DNA from 4 places in the Salinarimonas chemoclinalis genome. Region 1 is predicted to be linked to each of the others. Evidence: predicted binding sites of a transcription regulator. Region 1 holds the regulator's gene; each other region holds the start of a gene.

The links. The regulator PhoB, encoded in region 1, activates phosphate uptake and scavenging genes when phosphate is short. The targets are predictions, from matches to a motif close to TGTCATNNANCTGTCAT.
Region 2: the regulator PhoB is predicted to act here: its motif matches at 2,495-2,511, upstream of AB9M23_RS21255 (DapH/DapD/GlmU-related protein).
Region 3: the regulator PhoB is predicted to act here: its motif matches at 1,709-1,725, upstream of AB9M23_RS06375 (1-acyl-sn-glycerol-3-phosphate acyltransferase).
Region 4: the regulator PhoB is predicted to act here: its motif matches at 2,314-2,330, upstream of AB9M23_RS18110 (pyruvate kinase).

What each region holds. Positions count from the first base shown of each region.
Region 1 is NZ_JBGMWH010000002.1:92,113-96,314, reverse strand. It holds gene AB9M23_RS04250 (MGH1-like glycoside hydrolase domain-containing protein) at 1-482, shown strand, start outside; gene AB9M23_RS04245 (ferredoxin--NADP reductase) at 504-1,310, opposite strand; gene phoB (phosphate regulon transcriptional regulator PhoB) at 1,459-2,175, opposite strand; gene phoU (phosphate signaling complex protein PhoU) at 2,198-2,935, opposite strand; gene pstB (phosphate ABC transporter ATP-binding protein PstB) at 2,979-3,830, opposite strand; gene pstA (phosphate ABC transporter permease PstA) at 3,848-4,202, opposite strand, start outside.
Region 2 is NZ_JBGMWH010000025.1:29,396-33,597, reverse strand. It holds gene phnH (phosphonate C-P lyase system protein PhnH) at 1-486, opposite strand, end outside; gene phnG (phosphonate C-P lyase system protein PhnG) at 488-946, opposite strand; gene phnF (phosphonate metabolism transcriptional regulator PhnF) at 1,039-1,797, shown strand; gene AB9M23_RS21255 (DapH/DapD/GlmU-related protein) at 1,811-2,428, opposite strand; gene AB9M23_RS21250 (NUDIX hydrolase) at 2,579-3,022, shown strand; gene AB9M23_RS21245 (TIGR02301 family protein) at 3,019-3,414, shown strand; gene mutM (bifunctional DNA-formamidopyrimidine glycosylase/DNA-(apurinic or apyrimidinic site) lyase) at 3,430-4,202, opposite strand, start outside.
Region 3 is NZ_JBGMWH010000002.1:549,705-553,906, forward strand. It holds gene nth (endonuclease III) at 1-157, opposite strand, end outside; gene AB9M23_RS06370 (DUF2244 domain-containing protein) at 225-731, shown strand; gene AB9M23_RS06375 (1-acyl-sn-glycerol-3-phosphate acyltransferase) at 732-1,637, opposite strand; gene AB9M23_RS06380 (aspartate carbamoyltransferase catalytic subunit) at 2,073-3,017, shown strand; gene AB9M23_RS06385 (DUF4406 domain-containing protein) at 3,031-3,387, shown strand; gene AB9M23_RS06390 (dihydroorotase) at 3,384-4,202, shown strand, end outside.
Region 4 is NZ_JBGMWH010000015.1:8,279-12,480, reverse strand. It holds gene gatB (Asp-tRNA(Asn)/Glu-tRNA(Gln) amidotransferase subunit GatB) at 1-109, opposite strand, end outside; gene AB9M23_RS18115 (hypothetical protein) at 268-732, shown strand; gene AB9M23_RS18110 (pyruvate kinase) at 783-2,258, opposite strand; gene AB9M23_RS18105 (hypothetical protein) at 2,418-2,882, shown strand; gene AB9M23_RS18100 (TRAP transporter permease) at 2,890-4,202, opposite strand, start outside.

The sequences.
Region 1 (4,202 bases):
AGGGCCAGGCGGGGCGCGGGCGCGCGGCGCTGGACGGCCTCTGGCACGAGGGGCTCGGGCAATACGCAGCCTTCGACCGGGCGGCCGGGACCCTCGTCGAGAGCGCCTCGATCGGCGGCCTCCTGCCGCTCATGGCGCTCGAGCCCGGCCATCCCCGCGCGGACGCCCTCGTCGGACGCGTCGCGGGCCTGCGCTCGGCGGTGCGCCACCCCGTCCCGAGCCACGATCCCGCCGATCCCCGCTTCGATCGCCTGCGCTACTGGCGCGGTCCGCTCTGGCTCATCGCCAACCGCCTCGTCGCCGACGGGCTCGGGCGCCACGGGCGGTCCGATGCGGCCGCGGACATCGCCCGCGACGGCCTCGCGCTCGTGGCGCGGAGCGGCTTCGGGGAGTACTTCGACCCGCTCGACGGCCGCGCGCTGGGCGGCAAGCGCTTCAGCTGGACCGCCGCGATGGTGCTCGAGTTCCTGGAAATGGCCTGAGAGGTGGCCCGAGGGGCAGGATCAGCCGACGAAGGCGCGCTCGACCACGAAATGCGCGGGCTTGGCGTTCGAACCCTCATCGAGCCCGGCCGCGGCGCACAGCGCCCGGCAGTCGCGCGTCATCTCGATCGAGCCGCAGATCATCACCCGGTCCGTCGCCGGATCGAGGGGCGGCACGCCCAGATCGGCGAAGAGCCGGCCCGACGCGATCGCGTCCGTGATCCGGAAGGAACGCGGGTGCGGCTCGCGGGTGACGGTGGTGTAGAAGGTCAGCCGCGGGGCGGCGATCTCGCCCACGAGCGGATCGTCGACGAGGTCGCGCACGGTGTTCTCGCCATAGGCGAGCTCGGCCACCCGCCGGCAGGACTGGGTGAGGATCACCTCGTCGAACTTCTCGTAGGTCTCGGGGTCGCGGATCAGGCTCGCGAAGGGCGCGATGCCGGTGCCGGTGGAGAGCATCCACAGCCGCCGGCCCGGCGCGAGCGCGTCGAGCACCAGCGTGCCGGTGGGCTTCTTCTTGATCAGGATCTCGTCGCCCACGGCGATGCGCTGGAGCCGCTCCGTGAGCGGGCCGCCCGGGACCTTGATGGAGAAGAACTCCAGCTCGTCGTCCCAGCTCGGGCTCGCGATCGAGTAGGCGCGGAAGACGGGCTTCTCGCCACCGGGAAGGCCGATCATGACGAACTCGCCGGAGCGGAAGCGAAGACTCGCGGGGCGCGTGGTGCGGAAGCGGAAGAGCCGGTCGGTGAAGTGCTCGACGAGCGTCACGCGCTCGACGTGGCAATCGACGGGCGCGGCGATCGCGCCGGCGGCGGCTGAATCCGACATCGTGGTCCTCTCGTGCGGCCCCTCTACCCGGACTCGCCATGGCCGAGCTCCGGCGACGCACGTGCTCTACCACATCGCCGTTTCGCAGCGCACCACGTACGAAACCGAACCCGGTTGCGCGTGGGAGGCGGCCCCTGCGGCGGCGGGGTCAGGCGCCGAGCGCGCCGTCGCTCTTGGCGAAGGTCTCGTCGAAGGAATAGCCCGCCCCGCGCACGGTGCGGATCGGGTCCAGCGTCTCGCGGGTGTTGATGGCCTTGCGCAGGCGCCCGACATGGACGTCCACCGTGCGCTCGTCGATGTAGACGTCGTGTCCCCAGACGCCGTCGAGGAGCTGCTCGCGGGTGAAGACGCGGCCCGGGCTCTGCATCAGGAACTCGAGCAGCCGGAACTCGGTCGGGCCGAGATGCAGCTCGCGCCCCGCCCGGCGCACCCGATGGGTCTCGCGGTCGAGCTCGATGTCGCCGGCGACGAGCGTGTTGGCGATGTGGGCGGGCTTGGTGCGGCGCAGGAGCGCGCGCACCCGCGCCAGCAGCTCGGGCACGGAGAAGGGCTTGACGATGTAGTCGTCCGCCCCGGTCGCGAGCCCGCGCACCCGGTCGCCCTCCTCGCCGCGGGCGGTGAGCATGATGACCGGGAGCCGCTCGGTCTCGCGGCGCGCGCGGATGCGCCGGCACAGCTCGATGCCGGAGAGCCCGGGCAGCATCCAGTCGAGCAGGACGAGATCGGGGATGCGCTCGCGCAGCCGCACCTCGGCCTCGTCGCCGCGCGCCACCGCGTCGACCTCGTAGCCCTCGGCCTCCAGGTTGTACCGCAGGAGGAGCGTCAGGGACTCCTCGTCCTCCACGACGAGGATACGCGTGCTCATCGGTCGCTCGCCTCGCGCTCCCTCACGCGCCGGGGGCGCCCGGCGCGGTCTCGCCGGGCTGCCCGGTCTCGTAGGCCGTGCGGTCCATCTTCGGCCGCTCGGCGGTGATCGGCTGGCCGGTGACGAGGTAGTGGATCGTCTCCGCGACGTTGGTGGTGTGGTCGCCGATGCGCTCCACGTTCTTGGCGCAGAACAGGAGATGCGTGCAGAAGGTGATGTTGCGGGGATCTTCCATCATGTAGGTGAGCAGCTCGCGGAAGAGCGAGTTGTAGAGCGCGTCCGTCGCGCCGTCGCGCCGCCAGACCTCCAGCGCCTTGTCGACGTCGAGCTGGGTGTAGGCGTCGAGGATGTCCTTGAGCTGGCCGAGCACCATGTCCGACATGCGCTCGACGCCGAGCACGACGCGCTGCGGCTCGAACTGGCCGGAGATGGCGAGCGTGCGCTTGGAGATGTTCTTGGCCATGTCGCCGATCCGCTCGATGTCGGAGGCGATGCGGATGGCGGAGATCACCTCGCGCAGGTCCACCGCCATCGGCTGGCGCCGGGCGATGGTGAGGATGGCCTTCTCCTCGATGTCGCGCTGGATCGTGTCGAGGCGATAGTCGGTGGTGACCACCGACTGGGCGAGGCCCACGTCGCGGCGCACCAGCGCGACGGTGGCGTCGGCGAGCATCTTCTCGGCGATGCCGCCCATCTCCATGATCGAGCGGCGCAGCTCCTGGAGCTCGGCGTCGAACGATGCGACCGTATGTTCGGACATGGGTCCGTCTCCTAGAGAGCGCTTCCTGCGGCGATGCGCCGGCTCAGCCGAAGCGGCCGGTGATGTAGTCCTGGGTGCGCTTGTCGCGCGGGTTGGTGAAGATCTGGTCGGTGGGACCCTCCTCGACGAGGTAGCCGAGGTGGAAGAAGCAGGTCTTCTGCGAGACGCGGGCGGCCTGCTGCATCGAGTGCGTGACGATGACGATCGTGTAGTTCTGCCGCAGCTCGTCGATCAGCTCCTCGATGCGCGCGGTGGCGATCGGGTCGAGCGCCGAGCACGGCTCGTCCATGAGGATCACCTCGGGCGACACCGCGATGGCGCGGGCGATGCACAGGCGCTGCTGCTGCCCGCCGGAGAGGCCGGTGCCGGTCTCGAGGAGCCGATCCTTCACCTCGTCCCAGAGGCCGGCCTTGCGAAGCGCCGCCTCGACGATCACCGCGAGCTCCGCCTTCGACTTCGCGAGCCCGTGGATGCGCGGGCCGTAGGCGACGTTCTCGAAGATCGACTTCGGGAAGGGGTTGGGCTTCTGGAAGACCATGCCGACGCGGGCGCGCAGGGTGACGACGTCCAGATCCGCGTCGTAGATGTCCTTGCCGTCGATCGTGATGTCGCCCTCGACCCGCGCGCCGTCGATCGTGTCGTTCATGCGGTTGAGGCAGCGCAGGAAGGTGGACTTGCCGCAGCCCGACGGGCCGATGAAGGCGGTCACCGCCTTCTCCGGAATGCCGATCGTGAGGTCGTAGATCGCCTGCTTGGCGCCGTAGAAGACCTTCACGTCGCGGGCGTCCACCTTCGACGCGTTGCCGATCTCCAGCGGGATGCGGACGGTCTCGCGCTTGTCGAGAACGGGCGCCGGGGCATCCGGCGCAGCGGTGGGGGCATGCATGGCGGTCATCTCGTCTCCTCGCTCGCTCACCACTTCCGCTCGAGGCGGTTGCGCAGAAAAATCGCGATCAGGTTCATCAGGATCAAGAAGCCGAGCAGAACGAGAATGCCGGCGGAGGTGCGCGCGACGAAGCCGCGCTCGGGGCTGTCCGCCCAGATGAAGATCTGGGTCGGGAGGGCCGTCGCCGGCTCCAGCAGGCCGCCGGGCGGGCTCGTGATGAAGGCGTTCATGCCGATCAGCAGCAGCGGCGCGGTCTCTCCCAGCGCCTGGGCGAGACCGATGATCGTGCCGGTCAGGATTCCGGGCAGCGCCAGCGGCAGGACGTGGTGCATCACCACCTCGTGCTTGGAGGCACCAACCCCGAGCGCCGCCTCGCGGATC
Region 2 (4,202 bases), on a different contig from region 1:
GAAGTTCTCCGGCAGCGGTGCCGCGTCGAGCCGCGCGACCCCGCGGATGCCGGGTCCCGCGAGCACGAGGCCGCGTTCCGTGTCGAGCCGCTCGCAGGCGAGGACGAGAGTCGTCGAGCGGTCCGGATAGGCCTGCTCTCCCGGCGCGAAACGATCGAGCGGCGGCAGCGCGGCGGGATCGGACACGAGCGCGAAGGCGGCCTCGCGCCCGTCCGCCACGATCCGCGCGCCGGTGTGGAAGCGCAGCCAGCCCGCCACCGCCGGCGCGGCCGCGAGCGGCGCGTCGAGCCACAGCGGCGCTTCGTGGTCGGCGAGCGTCAGCGCGATCGCGGCGAGGGCCGGCGTCAGCGGCGCGGGTGGCGCGAGATCGAGGGCGAGCCGCTGCGGCGTGCCGGGGCGGGCCAGCGCCTCCATCACGGCGCGGAAAACGCCCTGGGAGTCGAGAACCGGGTCGGCGAAGCCGGGAGCGAGGGCGGCGGCGTCCATCTCAGTCCTCCCCGCGGACCATGGTGAAGAAATCCACCTTCGTCGCCGCGACCCGCCGCGCCTGCGCCGCGCGCTCGGCCTCGACCCGTGCGCCGATCGGCGCGAGCGCCGCCGCGACGGCCTGCGGCCGGACCTGGAACAGCGCGTCGAGGATCGCGGCCTTGCGGGCGCGGGCGGCGTCGCGGCCGAGATGCCAGGCGAAGCCGGCCTCGCCGGACGGCAGCCGCACGGCGACGCGCGTCACCGTCGCCTCCCCCGCGTTGAACGCTCGCCCGTCGCCGCCGATCCTCCCGCGCAGCATGACGAGCCCGGTCTCGGGCCGGCGCAGGTCCGCGACCGCGCCGGGGGCGTCGAGCGCCTCGAGCGCGGCCTCGAGCTCGTCGGTGCGGGCGAGCGCGCACAGGCGCATCGCGGCGCGACGGGCGTCGACCGAGGGCGTGGAGGAAGCGTCGGGGGTCATGCGCCTCTCCGGGAGGGACGGAAGGGGTGGCGAGGTGTGTTGTCTAGTGATATAGACAATCGATCAACCGCGTCAAATGAAGTTTCGATGACATGCCGCCGTCCGATCCCGTCTCCGGCGCCGACCCCGCCTCCCTCGTCCGCGGCGAGGGCGTCGCCGCATGGCGGCAGATCGTCGACGGGCTCGAGGCGGACATCGCCGCGGGGCGCCTCGCGCCGGGCGACCGGCTGCCCGCGGAGACGCGGCTCGCCGGGCGCTTCGGCGTGAACCGGCACACGGTGCGCCGCGCGCTGGGCGTGCTCGCCGCGCGCGGGCTCGTGCGCGCGACGCAGGGGCGCGGCACCTTCGTCGAGGCCCGCCCGCTCGCCTACCCGATCGGCCCGCGCACGCGCTTCACCGAGATCGTCGCTGGCGCCGGGCGTCAGGCGTCCGGCGCGCTGACCTCGGCGCGCGAGCGGGGCGCGGACGCCTGGGCGGCGGAGCGGCTCGGGATCGCCGAGGGCGCACCGGTGCTCGAGCTCGTCACCACGCGCTCGGCCGACGGCACCCCGATCGCGCTCGCCACCAACGTCTTCCCGCTCCCCCGCTTCGCCGGCCTCGATGCCCGCTTCCGCGAGACGGGCTCGCTGACGCGCGCCTACGCGTCGATGGGCGTCACGGACTACAGCCGCCTCGCCAGCACTTTCGGCGCCCGCCCCGCGGGTCCGGACGACGCCGCCGCCCTCGACCTCGCCCCGGGCCGCATCCTGCTCGTCCTCGACAACGTCAACGTCGACGCGGAGGGCCTGCGCATACAGGCGACGCGGGCTCTGTTCCCGGCGGACCGGGTGGAGATGGTGGTGGAGTGGTGAGGGTCGGGCTCCGTCACCCCCCGTGCTTCTCCAGGAAGGCCTCCACCCCCAGCCCCCTGAAATCCGGCAGCGCCCGGCGCAGGCGTTCGTGGTCCCAGTCCCACCAGGCGAGCGCGAGCAGGCGCTCGGAGACGGCCTCCGGAAACCGCCGGCGCACGGGCCGCGCCGGGTTGCCGACGACGATCGCATACGGCGCGACGTCCTTCGTCACGATCGCGCCCGCGCCCACCACCGCGCCCGTGCCGATGGTCCGGCCCGGCAGGATCACCGCCCCGTGGCCGATCCAGACGTCGTGGCCGATGGTCACGGGGGACGCGCGCCGCCGGTCGAAGAAGCTCGCCTCGTCGTCCTCCTCGCCGGGCCAGTAGGCGGACGCGCGGTAGGTGAAGTGCGCCTGGCTCGCCCGCTCCATCGGGTGGTTGCCCGGGTTGATGCGCACCATGCGGGCGATCGAGACGAACTTGCCGATCGTCGTGTAGGCCACCTCGCCGTCCTCGACGATGTAGGAATAGTCGTCGAGCACGCTCTCGAGGAGGCGCGTGCGCGCGCCGACCTCGGTGTAGCGGCCGAGCCGCGTCGCGAGGACGCCGGCGTCGGGGTGGACCAGGGGCGCTTCGGACAGGCGCTTCATCGGCGGGGCTCCGGCGGTCGCGGCGACCGCGTCGGGGGCGCCGAGCCGGCTCGATAGCGCGCCCGGCCGACGGTTCCATGACGGTCCGGTTCCGGCTCCCGCGCAATCGCGGCCTTGCCCTTCGTCGCGGGATTGGCGACAAACCCAGCCGTGACCGACGATCGCCTCGCCCCCTCCCGCCCCATCCTCGCCGCGAGCGTCGCCGTGGTGCGCGACGGGCGCGTCCTGCTCGCCGCCCGCGGCGAGGAGCCGATGCGCGGGCGCTTCACCCTGCCCGGCGGGCTCGTCGAGCCGGGCGAGACGCTGGCCGAGGCGGCCCTGCGCGAGCTCTCCGAGGAGGTGGGCGTGACCGCCACGATGATCGGGCCGATCCGCCCCGTCGAGATCATCCTGCGCGACGAGGCGGGGCGCGTCGCCTCGCACTTCGTCGTCCAGGCCCACGCCGCGCGATGGCGTGCCGGCGAGGGGAAGACCGGACCCGAGGCGCTCGCGGTCGTCTGGGCGGACGCTGCGGATGCGGAGCGCCTGCCCACGACGCCGGGCCTGCCCGACATCGTGCGCGCGGCGATCGCCATGGCGGAGGGCGCGCGATGAGGCGCATCCTCGGCCCGGCTTTGGCGGCGCTGATGCTGGCTCGGGCCTGCATGCCCGCCCACGCGCAGGACGTGGCGCCCCCCGCCGCCACTCCCGCTCCGGCCTACGAGCCCGAGCTGATGCGCCTCTCCGAGGTGATGGGCGCGCTCGCCTTCCTGCGTGATCTGTGCGGCGCGGCCGACGCGCCCGAGTGGCCCACGCGCATGCAGAGCCTCATCGACGCGGAGGGCGAGGCGCGGGCCGAGCGGCTCGCCGGCGCCTACAACCGCGGCTACCGCGCCTTCGCGCTCACCTACCGCGTCTGCACGCCCGCCGCGGAGCGCGCGATCTCGGGCTACCTCGTCGAGGGCGAGCGGCTCTCGCGGGCGGTGGCGCGGCGCTTCGGCGGGTGACGCGCGGCGGGGCGCTCAGCGCGGCTGACAGCGCGCGCAGTAGAACGTCGAGCGGCCCGATTGCACGATCCGCTCGACCGTCGCGCCGCAGCCCGGCGCCGCGCAGGGCTCGCCCTCCCGGTCGTAGACCTTGAACCCGTGCTGGAAGTAGCCGAGCGAGCCGTCCGCGTGGGCGAAGTCGCGCAGCGTCGAGCCGCCGGCGGCCACCGCCTCGTTCAGCACGGCGCGGATCTCCTGCGCCAGCAGATGCGCGCTCGCCCGCGGCCGCCCCGTCTTCGTCGCGACGATCCCGGCCGGCGCCTCCGGGTGCAGCCGCGCGCGGTGGAGCGCCTCGCAGACGTAGATGTTCCCGAGCCCCGCGATCAGCCGCTGGTCGAGGAGCGCGGCCTTGAGCGGGGCGATCCTGCCGTGGAAGAGCGCCGCCAGCGTCTCGCCGGAGAGCGCGTTCCCCAGCGGCTCGATGCCGAGCCCGGCGAAGTGCCTGCACCCGGCGAGCCCCGCCGAGGGCACCAGGTCCATGTAGCCGAAGCGGCGCACGTCGTTGTAGGTGACCCGCGCGCCGGTGTCGAAATCGAACACGACGTGGTCGTGCAGCGGCATCGTGCCCGGTGCGTGGTGGAACTCGCCCGGCGTGATCACCGCGTGCGCTCGCTCCACCGTGAAGCGCCCGGTCATGCCCAGATGCATGATCAGGCTCTCAGCAGTCGAGAGATCCGCGATCAGGTATTTCGCCCGCCGGGAGAGCGCGCGCACCTCGGCGCCCTCGAGCCGCTGGGCGAAGCGCGGCG
Region 3 (4,202 bases), 460 kb from region 1:
CGGCGAACTTGGCGGCTGGCTTCGGCTTGGTCGCTTTCGGTCGGGGCTTCGAGGCCGTCTTCGCCGTCGCGGCGCGTCCGCGAACGGGCCGCCCCTCCCCGCTCCCGTCGGCGGGTGCGGCGTCGGCGACCGTCTCCTCCGGCGATTTCGAGCGCACGGCACACTCCCAAGCGGCGACGTGCGCGTTATACTCTCCCTCGCGAAGACGGCAAGGCGTTCCCCCGATGGCCGATACCGATACCCGAGACGATCCAGGAGACGAGACGGCACCGCTGTTCTCGGCGAAGATCACCCCGCACCGCTCGCTCGCGCCCTCGGGCGCGCGGCTGGTGCTCGTCCTGTGCTGCCTCGCGGCGGTGGGATCGAGCATCCCCTTCATCGTGCTCGGCGCCTGGCCCGTGGCGGGCTTCCTCGGCCTCGATCTCGTCGCGCTCGCGATCGCCTTCAAGGCGAGCTTCCGCTCGGCCAAGGGCTTCGAGGAGGTGGTTCTCACGCCGCTCGAGCTGCTCTTCCGGAAGGTGACGCATCGCGGCGAGCGGTCCGAACGGCGCTTCAACCCCCTCTGGACGCGCCTCGACCGGGAGCACGACGAGGACTACGGCCTGATGGCGCTCGCCCTCGTCTCCCGCGGCGAGCGCGTCGTCATCGCCCGCGAGCTCTCCCCGCCCGAGCGGGCGGACTTCGCCGACGCGTTCGGGGACGCGCTGGCACGGGCCAAGCGCGGGCTCTGATCACGGTAGGAAGGCGGCGTCCGGGTCGCGCGCCAGCGTCTCGAAGCAGTGCGCGCGCATGCGCTCCGTCAGCACCTGGATGTCGCGCCCCTCGAGCGCCTCCGGCACGATCGGCTCGCCGAAGTGGATGTCGAAGCGCTGGCCGGTCTTGTTCAGGAGCTCGTAGAACACGGTCATGTCGCGCAGCTCCGTCGATACCCGCGCCAGGAAGTGGAACAGCCCGGAATTGCGCGCGCCCATGTGGATCGGCACGATCGGCGCATCGTAGCGGCGCGCCAGCGCCAGCGCCGAGGACATCCACGGCCGCTCGCACAGCCGCTTCTCGTCGTCGTTCCAATAGGCGAGCCGCCCCGACGGGAACAGCACCACCGCGCGCTCGTCGTCGAAGGCGCGGGTGGAGAGGCGAATCGTCTCGCGCGTCTTCTCCCGCGTCTTGAACGCGGAACGCCACTCGACCGGCACGATGATGTCGGCGAGCCGCGGGTTGAGGCGGATCGCGTCGCGGTTGGCGAAGATCGAGAGGTCGCGCCGGCGCTCCTTCACCGCGTTCCAGAGCGCGACGCCGTCCGCGATGCCCGTGGGGTGATTCGAGACGATGACGACCTTGCCGGTCCGCGGCAGCCGCTCGGCGTTCTTCGTGCGCACGTCGAGCTTCAGGCGCCGGGAGAGATGCTCGAACACGGCGTCCGCCTGCATCGGGGCGATCGTCTCGGCCATGCGCACCGCTTCCGGATAGCGCAGCACGCCCTCGACGAGCGGCTTCGCCGCCGGCCACCACCAGGCCTCCATGATCTTCTGGCCGCGCTCGGCGATGAGCGCGTCGACGATCTTCCGGGCGTCGGAGCGCGTGTCGATGCGCCCCACCAGCGCCTGGAGGCGCGCCTGCGTGCGGGACATGAGCTTCATTCGGGTCACCCCTTCGCGCTCGGCGCCGGGCTCGCCCGGCGATGCTTGATCGTGACTCGTGCCCGTCGTCCTTGACAAGTGGATGACGCCGCGCAGCGCTGGCGTGCATGTCGCACGTGCGCGCAGGGCATGGCAGAGGGACCCCGTCTCGCGGAGCCGCAGCGCGCGAGGCTAGAGCGCGCGGGCGAGGCGTCGAGCGATACGCGCGAAGGCGGCTTCTCGTTCCTCCGGTGTGCGGGAGGACGGGAGGGCACTGCGGGAACGCCGGTCCCGTCGACGCGGATCGGCCGAGGTCGACGGCGGATCGGACCCGCAGACGCGCTCTCCTCACTCTCGGAGAGGACCCGGGGCGCTCGACGTCGGCACCCAAAGGCGCTTCCGTCACGCCCACACGACCGCTTGCCCCCGCCCCCGGAGCGTCTATACCGTCCTCTCATGCCCGACGCCCGCCCCCGCTATCCGCATCGCCACCTCCTCGGGATCGAGGGCCTCTCGCCCCTCGACATAGAGGCGTTGCTGGACGCGGCGGACGATGCGGTGGAGGTGTCGCGGCGTATCGAGAAGAAGAAGTCCACGCTGCGGGGCCGCACGCAGATCAACCTGTTCTTCGAGCCCTCGACGCGCACGCAGGCCTCCTTCGAACTCGCCGGCAAGCGGCTGGGCGCCGACGTCATGAACATGGCGGTCGCCTCCTCCTCGGTGAAGAAGGGCGAGACCCTCGTCGACACCGCGGCGACGCTCAACGCCATGCACCCCGACATCATCGTCGTGCGCCACCATTCCGCGGGCGCGGTGCACCTCCTCGCCCGCAAGGTCGACTGCGCTGTGGTCAACGCCGGGGACGGCGCGCACGAGCATCCGACCCAGGCGCTCCTCGACGCGCTGACGATCCGCCGCAACAAGGGCCGCATCCAGGGGCTCACGGTCGCGATCTGCGGCGACATCCTGCATTCGCGGGTGGCGCGCTCGAACATGATCCTGCTCGCGGCGCTGGGCGCCAAGGTGCGGCTCGTCGCGCCCTCGACGCTGCTGCCCGCGGGCATCGAGGCGCTGGGCTTCCCCTGCTTCTCCGACCTGCGCCGGGGCATCGAGGGCGCGGACATCGTCATGATGCTGCGCCTCCAGCGCGAGCGCATGCACGGTTCCTTCGTGCCCTCGGTGAAGGAGTACTTCCGCTACCACGGGCTCGACGCGGAGAAGCTCTCCCACGCCGCCCCCGACGCGCTCGTGATGCATCCAGGCCCGATGAACCGGGGCGTCGAGATCGCGTCGGACGTGGCCGACGGCGCGCAGTCGCTCATCCGCGAGCAGGTGGAGATGGGCGTGGCGGTCCGCATGGCCGTCCTCGAGGCGCTCGCCTCGCATCTGCCGAACGGGTGACACCATGGCTGCATTGATGATCCTCGTCGCCGGCCCCTATCGATCCGGCACGGGCGACGACCCGGCCAAGATCCAGGCCAACGTCGATGCCATGACGGACACGGCGCTGGCGCTGTTCCGCGCCGGGCACCTGCCGGTGCTGGGGGAATGGTACGCGCTGCCGCTGATCGAGCGGGCGGGCTCGACGGGTATCGGTGACGCGGTGTTCGACGAGATCTTCCATCCGATCGCGCGGCGCCTCGTCGCCAAGTGCGACGGCGTGCTGCGGATCGGCGGGCCTTCGGCCGGCGCCGACGACATGGTCGCCACCGCCCGGTCCCACGGATGCCGCGTATTCCACGCCCTCGACGAGATCCCGAGCGCCGCATGACGAGCCTCGTTCTCCAGGACGCGCACCTCGTCGACCCCGAGCGCCTGCGCGAGGGCCGCGGCTCGGTGCGCGTCGAGGACGGCCTGATCGCCGACGTCGTCTGGGGCGCCGCGCCGCCGGCGCCGGAGGGCGCGCGGGTGATCGCCTGCGACGGGCGCGTGCTCGCGCCGGGCCTCGTCGACATGCGCGCCTTCGTCGGCGAGCCGGGCGCCGAGCACCGCGAAACGCTGGCCTCCGCGAGCGAGGCCGCCGCCGCGGGCGGGGTGACGACGCTCGTCACCATGCCCGACACCGACCCCGCCGTCGACGAGCCGGCGATCGTCGACTACATGCTGCGCCGCGCCCGCGACACGGCGATCGTGCGCGTGCTCCCCGCCGCCGCGCTGACCAAGGGTCGCGAAGGCAGGGAAATGACCGAGTTCGGCCTCCTCGGCGAGGCCGGCGCCGTCGCCTTCACCGACGGGGCGCGCTGCGTGACGAACGCGCGCGTCATGCGCCGCGCGCTCCTCTACGCCCGCGACGTCGGCGCGCTCGTGATGAACCATTGCGAGGACCCCGACCTCGTCGGCGACGGGGTGATGAACGAGGGCGAGCTCTCCGCGCGGCTCGGCCTGCTCGGCATCCCGAAGGAGGCCGAGACCATCGTGCTCGAGCGCGACGTGCGCCTCGCCCGCCTCGCGGGAACGCGCCTGCACGCGCCCATGCTGTCGTGCCCCGATTCGATAGAGATCGCCCGCCGCGCCAAGGACACGGGCATCGGCCTCACCTGCGGCGTCTCGATCAACTCGCTGACCTTCAACGAGAACGACATCGGC
Region 4 (4,202 bases), on a different contig from region 1:
ACAGCTTCGCCTGGGAATTCACCTGGGCGTGGATCTCCATGCCGACGACGACCTCCCAGTCGCCGGTGGCGCCCTTGATGAGCTTCTTGGGATCGACAGGGGCGTTCATCGGCTCGTCCGTCCTCGTGTGCGCGGTCTCGACGGTTAGCGCTCTCTCGCGCGCGCTTCAAGTCGCATGCCGCCGCGAAGCGCCCGACGCGACGGAAACCCGCGGCCCCGCCGGGCGTTGAGGCCGGATCACGCCGCTCGAGCCGAAAGGAGGCCACGATGGCGACGAACGATGGACGCGACCCCGCCGATCCGCGCACGCCCCATACCGGGACCGACCGCGTGGTCGATCCATTGCCGGCGACCGCGCCGACGGACCCGTTCGGCACGCGCCCCGGCGAGATCCGCCCCGGCGAGACCACCCGCGGCGCCGGCCCGGACCCGCGCCCGGCCGATCCCGTCGACCCGGTGGCGGCGCGCACCGACGCGACGCGCTTTCCGGGGCACGCGGCGAGGGACGACCGCATGGCGCGGCCCGCACGGCGCTCGGGGATGGGGATGGCCTGGGTGATCGGCGCGATCGTGGTGATCGGCGCGATCCTGGCCTTCTTCCTGATGGACGGCTACACCGCGACCGACGTGCCGGTGACCGGCGCCATCGAGGAGCCGGCCCCGGCGCCGGTGCCGATCGACCCGCAGGCCGACACGCCGGTGCTGCCGGCCGAGCCCATCGAGCCGCAGTGACGTCGCAGAGGTGAAGTCGAGCGGGCGGCGCTCCGCGCGGGGCGCCGCCCTCACCACGTGCGAAGCGCCCGCAGCGTCGGGGTCTTCTTCGACTGATGCTCGCCCATGCGCCGGAACAGGCCGTCGAGTGCATCGACGGCGGCTTCGACGTTCGGGCCCTTGTTGAGCATCACGCATTCGGCGCGCGCCGCCATGGCCGCGTCCGTCATCTCGCCCCGCGAGGGCAGGCCGGACTTGACGAGGCGCTCGAGCACCTGAGTCGCCCAGATCACCGGCACGTGCGCGGCTTCCGCGAGCCAGAGCAGCTCCTCCTGCATCTCCGCCAATCGCGCGAAGCCGATCTCCACTGCGAGATCGCCGCGGGCGATCATCACCGCGAAGGGCTGCCGCCCCGCCGCCGCCACCATGATCTCCGGCAGGTTGCGCACGGCGACGGGCGTCTCGATCTTGGCGACGAGGCCGATCTCGCGCCAGCGGGACGTGCGCGCGGCGAGTTCCGCCTGCAGGCGCCGGATGTCGCCCGCTGTCTGCACGAAGGAATAGCCGACGAGGTCGGCCTCCCGCGCCACCACGTCGAGGTCGGCGCGGTCCTTGTCGGTGAGCGGGTCGAGGGCGAGCGCCGTCTCGGGGAAGTTCAGCCCCTTCTCGGGCTTCAGCCGGGCGCCCCCGAGCTTCGCCTGGTCTATCGCGACGACGAGCCCGTCGTGCGCCCGGGCGACGACGCGGCCGGAGAAGCGCCCGTCGTCGACGGCGACCCGCGCGCCCACGCCGACGGCGTCGAGCACCTCGGGCGCCGTGCAGGTGGCCTGGAAGGGGAAGGACTGCGCGAAGCCCGGGGCGAGGGTCCTGGCCAGAAGCAGCCGGTCGCCGACACCGATGCGCGCGCGCTCGTCGGGCGCGAGCACGGCGCCGGTGCGGATCTTCGGGCCGGCGATGTCCATGAGGATGCGCAGCCGCCGTCCGGTCTCGCGCTCGGCGGCGCGGGCGTGCGCGATCATGGCGCGCCAAGCCTCGGGGTCGTCGTGCGCGCAGTTGATCCGCAGCGCGTCGGCGCCGGCGCGCGCCAGGCCCGCGACGAGCGCGGGATCGTCCGCCGCCTCGCTCGGCAGCGTCACCAGGATGCGCCCCTGCCGTTCCGGCCGCGCGGGCCCGAACAGGCGCTCCGTCGCGGCGCGCAGGCGGGTCTCGCCGCGGAAGAACTGCCGCTGCGACGGCGCATGCCGGCACGTCTCCTCGCCCGCCAGCGCCGCGAGCGCGACGGTGGCGGCGTCGAGCGTGGCGAGCACGCGGCCTTCCAGCCGCCCGAGCGAGGACAGGCCCCGCAGCATCAGCGCGCGCTGGAGCGCGCGGTGATCGCGCCGGCGAAGCGCGAGGTAATGGGCGAGGTTGAGCGCGCCGACGGCGAAGGGCGTGCGGTCGACGTCCGCGCGGAAGGCCTCCCACCGCCGCCGCCCGTCCCGCGAGACCTCGTCGCGCAGCGCCTCCATCTCCGCCAGGAGGGCCGGCGTCTCCTCGTCACCGCGCATTCCGTACTCCCTTCGGCCGTCGCGACGGCCATCCCGCCGCGGGTAACGGACGACCACGACAGGACGATGTCGCGACCGCATGCCGCTGTTGCCGCGGACGTGGGGCGAGCGACATCCATCTCGCGCCGGCTGGATCCGGCACCGAGAGAGGAGCGAGGCATGAGAGGAGTTTCGTCGCGCATCGGGATCGCCGCGATGCTGGCCGTGTGGCTGCCGTCCGGCGCGGCCATCGGCCAAGCGCCGGGCGTGGACGGGTGGACCTTCAACCCGCGGGCGCTGAGCGCCAGCGTCAGCCCTGCGCGCGGCCAGGCGCTGACGGTGGCCTGCGACGTCGACGCGCTGCGCATCTACATGCTCTCGGCGCTGGTGCCCGGCGCGGAGGCCGAGCCGGAGGTCACCGCGCGCTTCGAGGCGGGCGCGCAGGCGACCGAGATGCCGATGCGCTGGAACGGCACCTTCTTCGCCAGCGTGGAGCGGATTTCGAAGCGCACGCCGCTGGTCGCGGCGATGGCCGCGGCACAGACGATGTCGGTGTCGGTGACGATCGACGGCGCCGATGCCGGCACGTTCCCGCTCGCGGGCGCGGGCCCCGCGCTGCGCGGCCTCGTCGCCGGCTGCGGTTGAGCCCGCGTCAGGCGCCGGCCGGCACGGGCCGGCGCCGCCTGCGGTCTTCCCGCACGTTCCAGACGAAGATCGCGATCACGCCCACGGCGCCGAGCGTCTCGACGATCGTGTTGTTCGGCCAGATCAGCGCCACGCCCGCCGCGAAGAGGAGGATGCGCAGAGGCCAGTTCAGCGGCGCCTCCATGTGGCCCTCGATCGCCGCGCCGAGCGCGTAGACGCCCACCGTCGCGATGACGAAGATGTGCAGCACCTCGAGCGGCGGGCCGCCGAGGAATTGCGTGTAGGCGAACAGGATGGGCATCAGGTAGAGGCCCTTGGCCACCTTCCACGACACGAGGCCCGTCGCCATCGGCGGCGTCTTGGCGATCGCCGCCGCCGCGAAGGCCGTGAGGCAGACCGGCGGCGTCACGTTCGAATCCTGGCTGAGCCAGAAGATGATCATGTGTGCCGAGAGCAGCGCCAGCTTCACCGTGACCGGGTCGAGCACCTGCGGATAGACGAGGCTGAGCACCTCAGGCGGCATCGCCCCGATGAACGCGACCGCCGCCTCGCGGGTCATCGGCGCGGCGAGCGTGGTCAGCGCGGTGGGGTCCGCGAGCATGAGCGTCATGCGCGCGGCTTCGGGCACGCCGCCGTCCACCAGCACGTCGATCAGCGCGTTGTTCTGGATGAGCGCGTGCAGCGCCGGCGCCGACAGGGTCGCGAGGACGATGTAGGACGCCGTCACCGGCAGGCCCATGCCGAGCACGAGCGAGGCGAGCGCGATCAGCGCGAGCGCGATGATCAGGCTGTTGCCGGCCCATTGGTTGATCATCAGCGAGAAGGTGTTGCCCACGCCCGTCATGGCGATGACGTTGATGACGAGCCCGACCGCGACGAGCAGCACGGCCGTCATGATCATGTTCTGCGCGCCGAGCGCCAGCGCGTCGAGGATCGCCTTCGGTCCCATGCGCTTGGGCGTCAGCCAGGAGGCCGCGATGCAGGCGAGGATCGCGAAGCCCGCGGCGTAGACCGGCGTGTAGCCGGCGATGAGCAGTCCGATCAGCACCGCGACCGGTATCAGGAAGGTCGGCCCGCCCTTCTTCAGCACCGCCCAGGCCGACGGCGCGTCCGGGTCGTTGGTGACGAGGTTCAGCTTCTTCGCCTCGATGCGCACGAAGAAGGCGACCGAGAGGAAGTACACCAGCGCCGGCGCGAGGCTCACCGCCGCGATCTCGAGATAGGAGATCTGCGTATAGGTCGCCATGACGAAGGCGCCCGCGCCCATGATGGGCGGCATCAGGCCACCGCCGGTGGAGGCCGCCGCCTCGACGCCGGCCG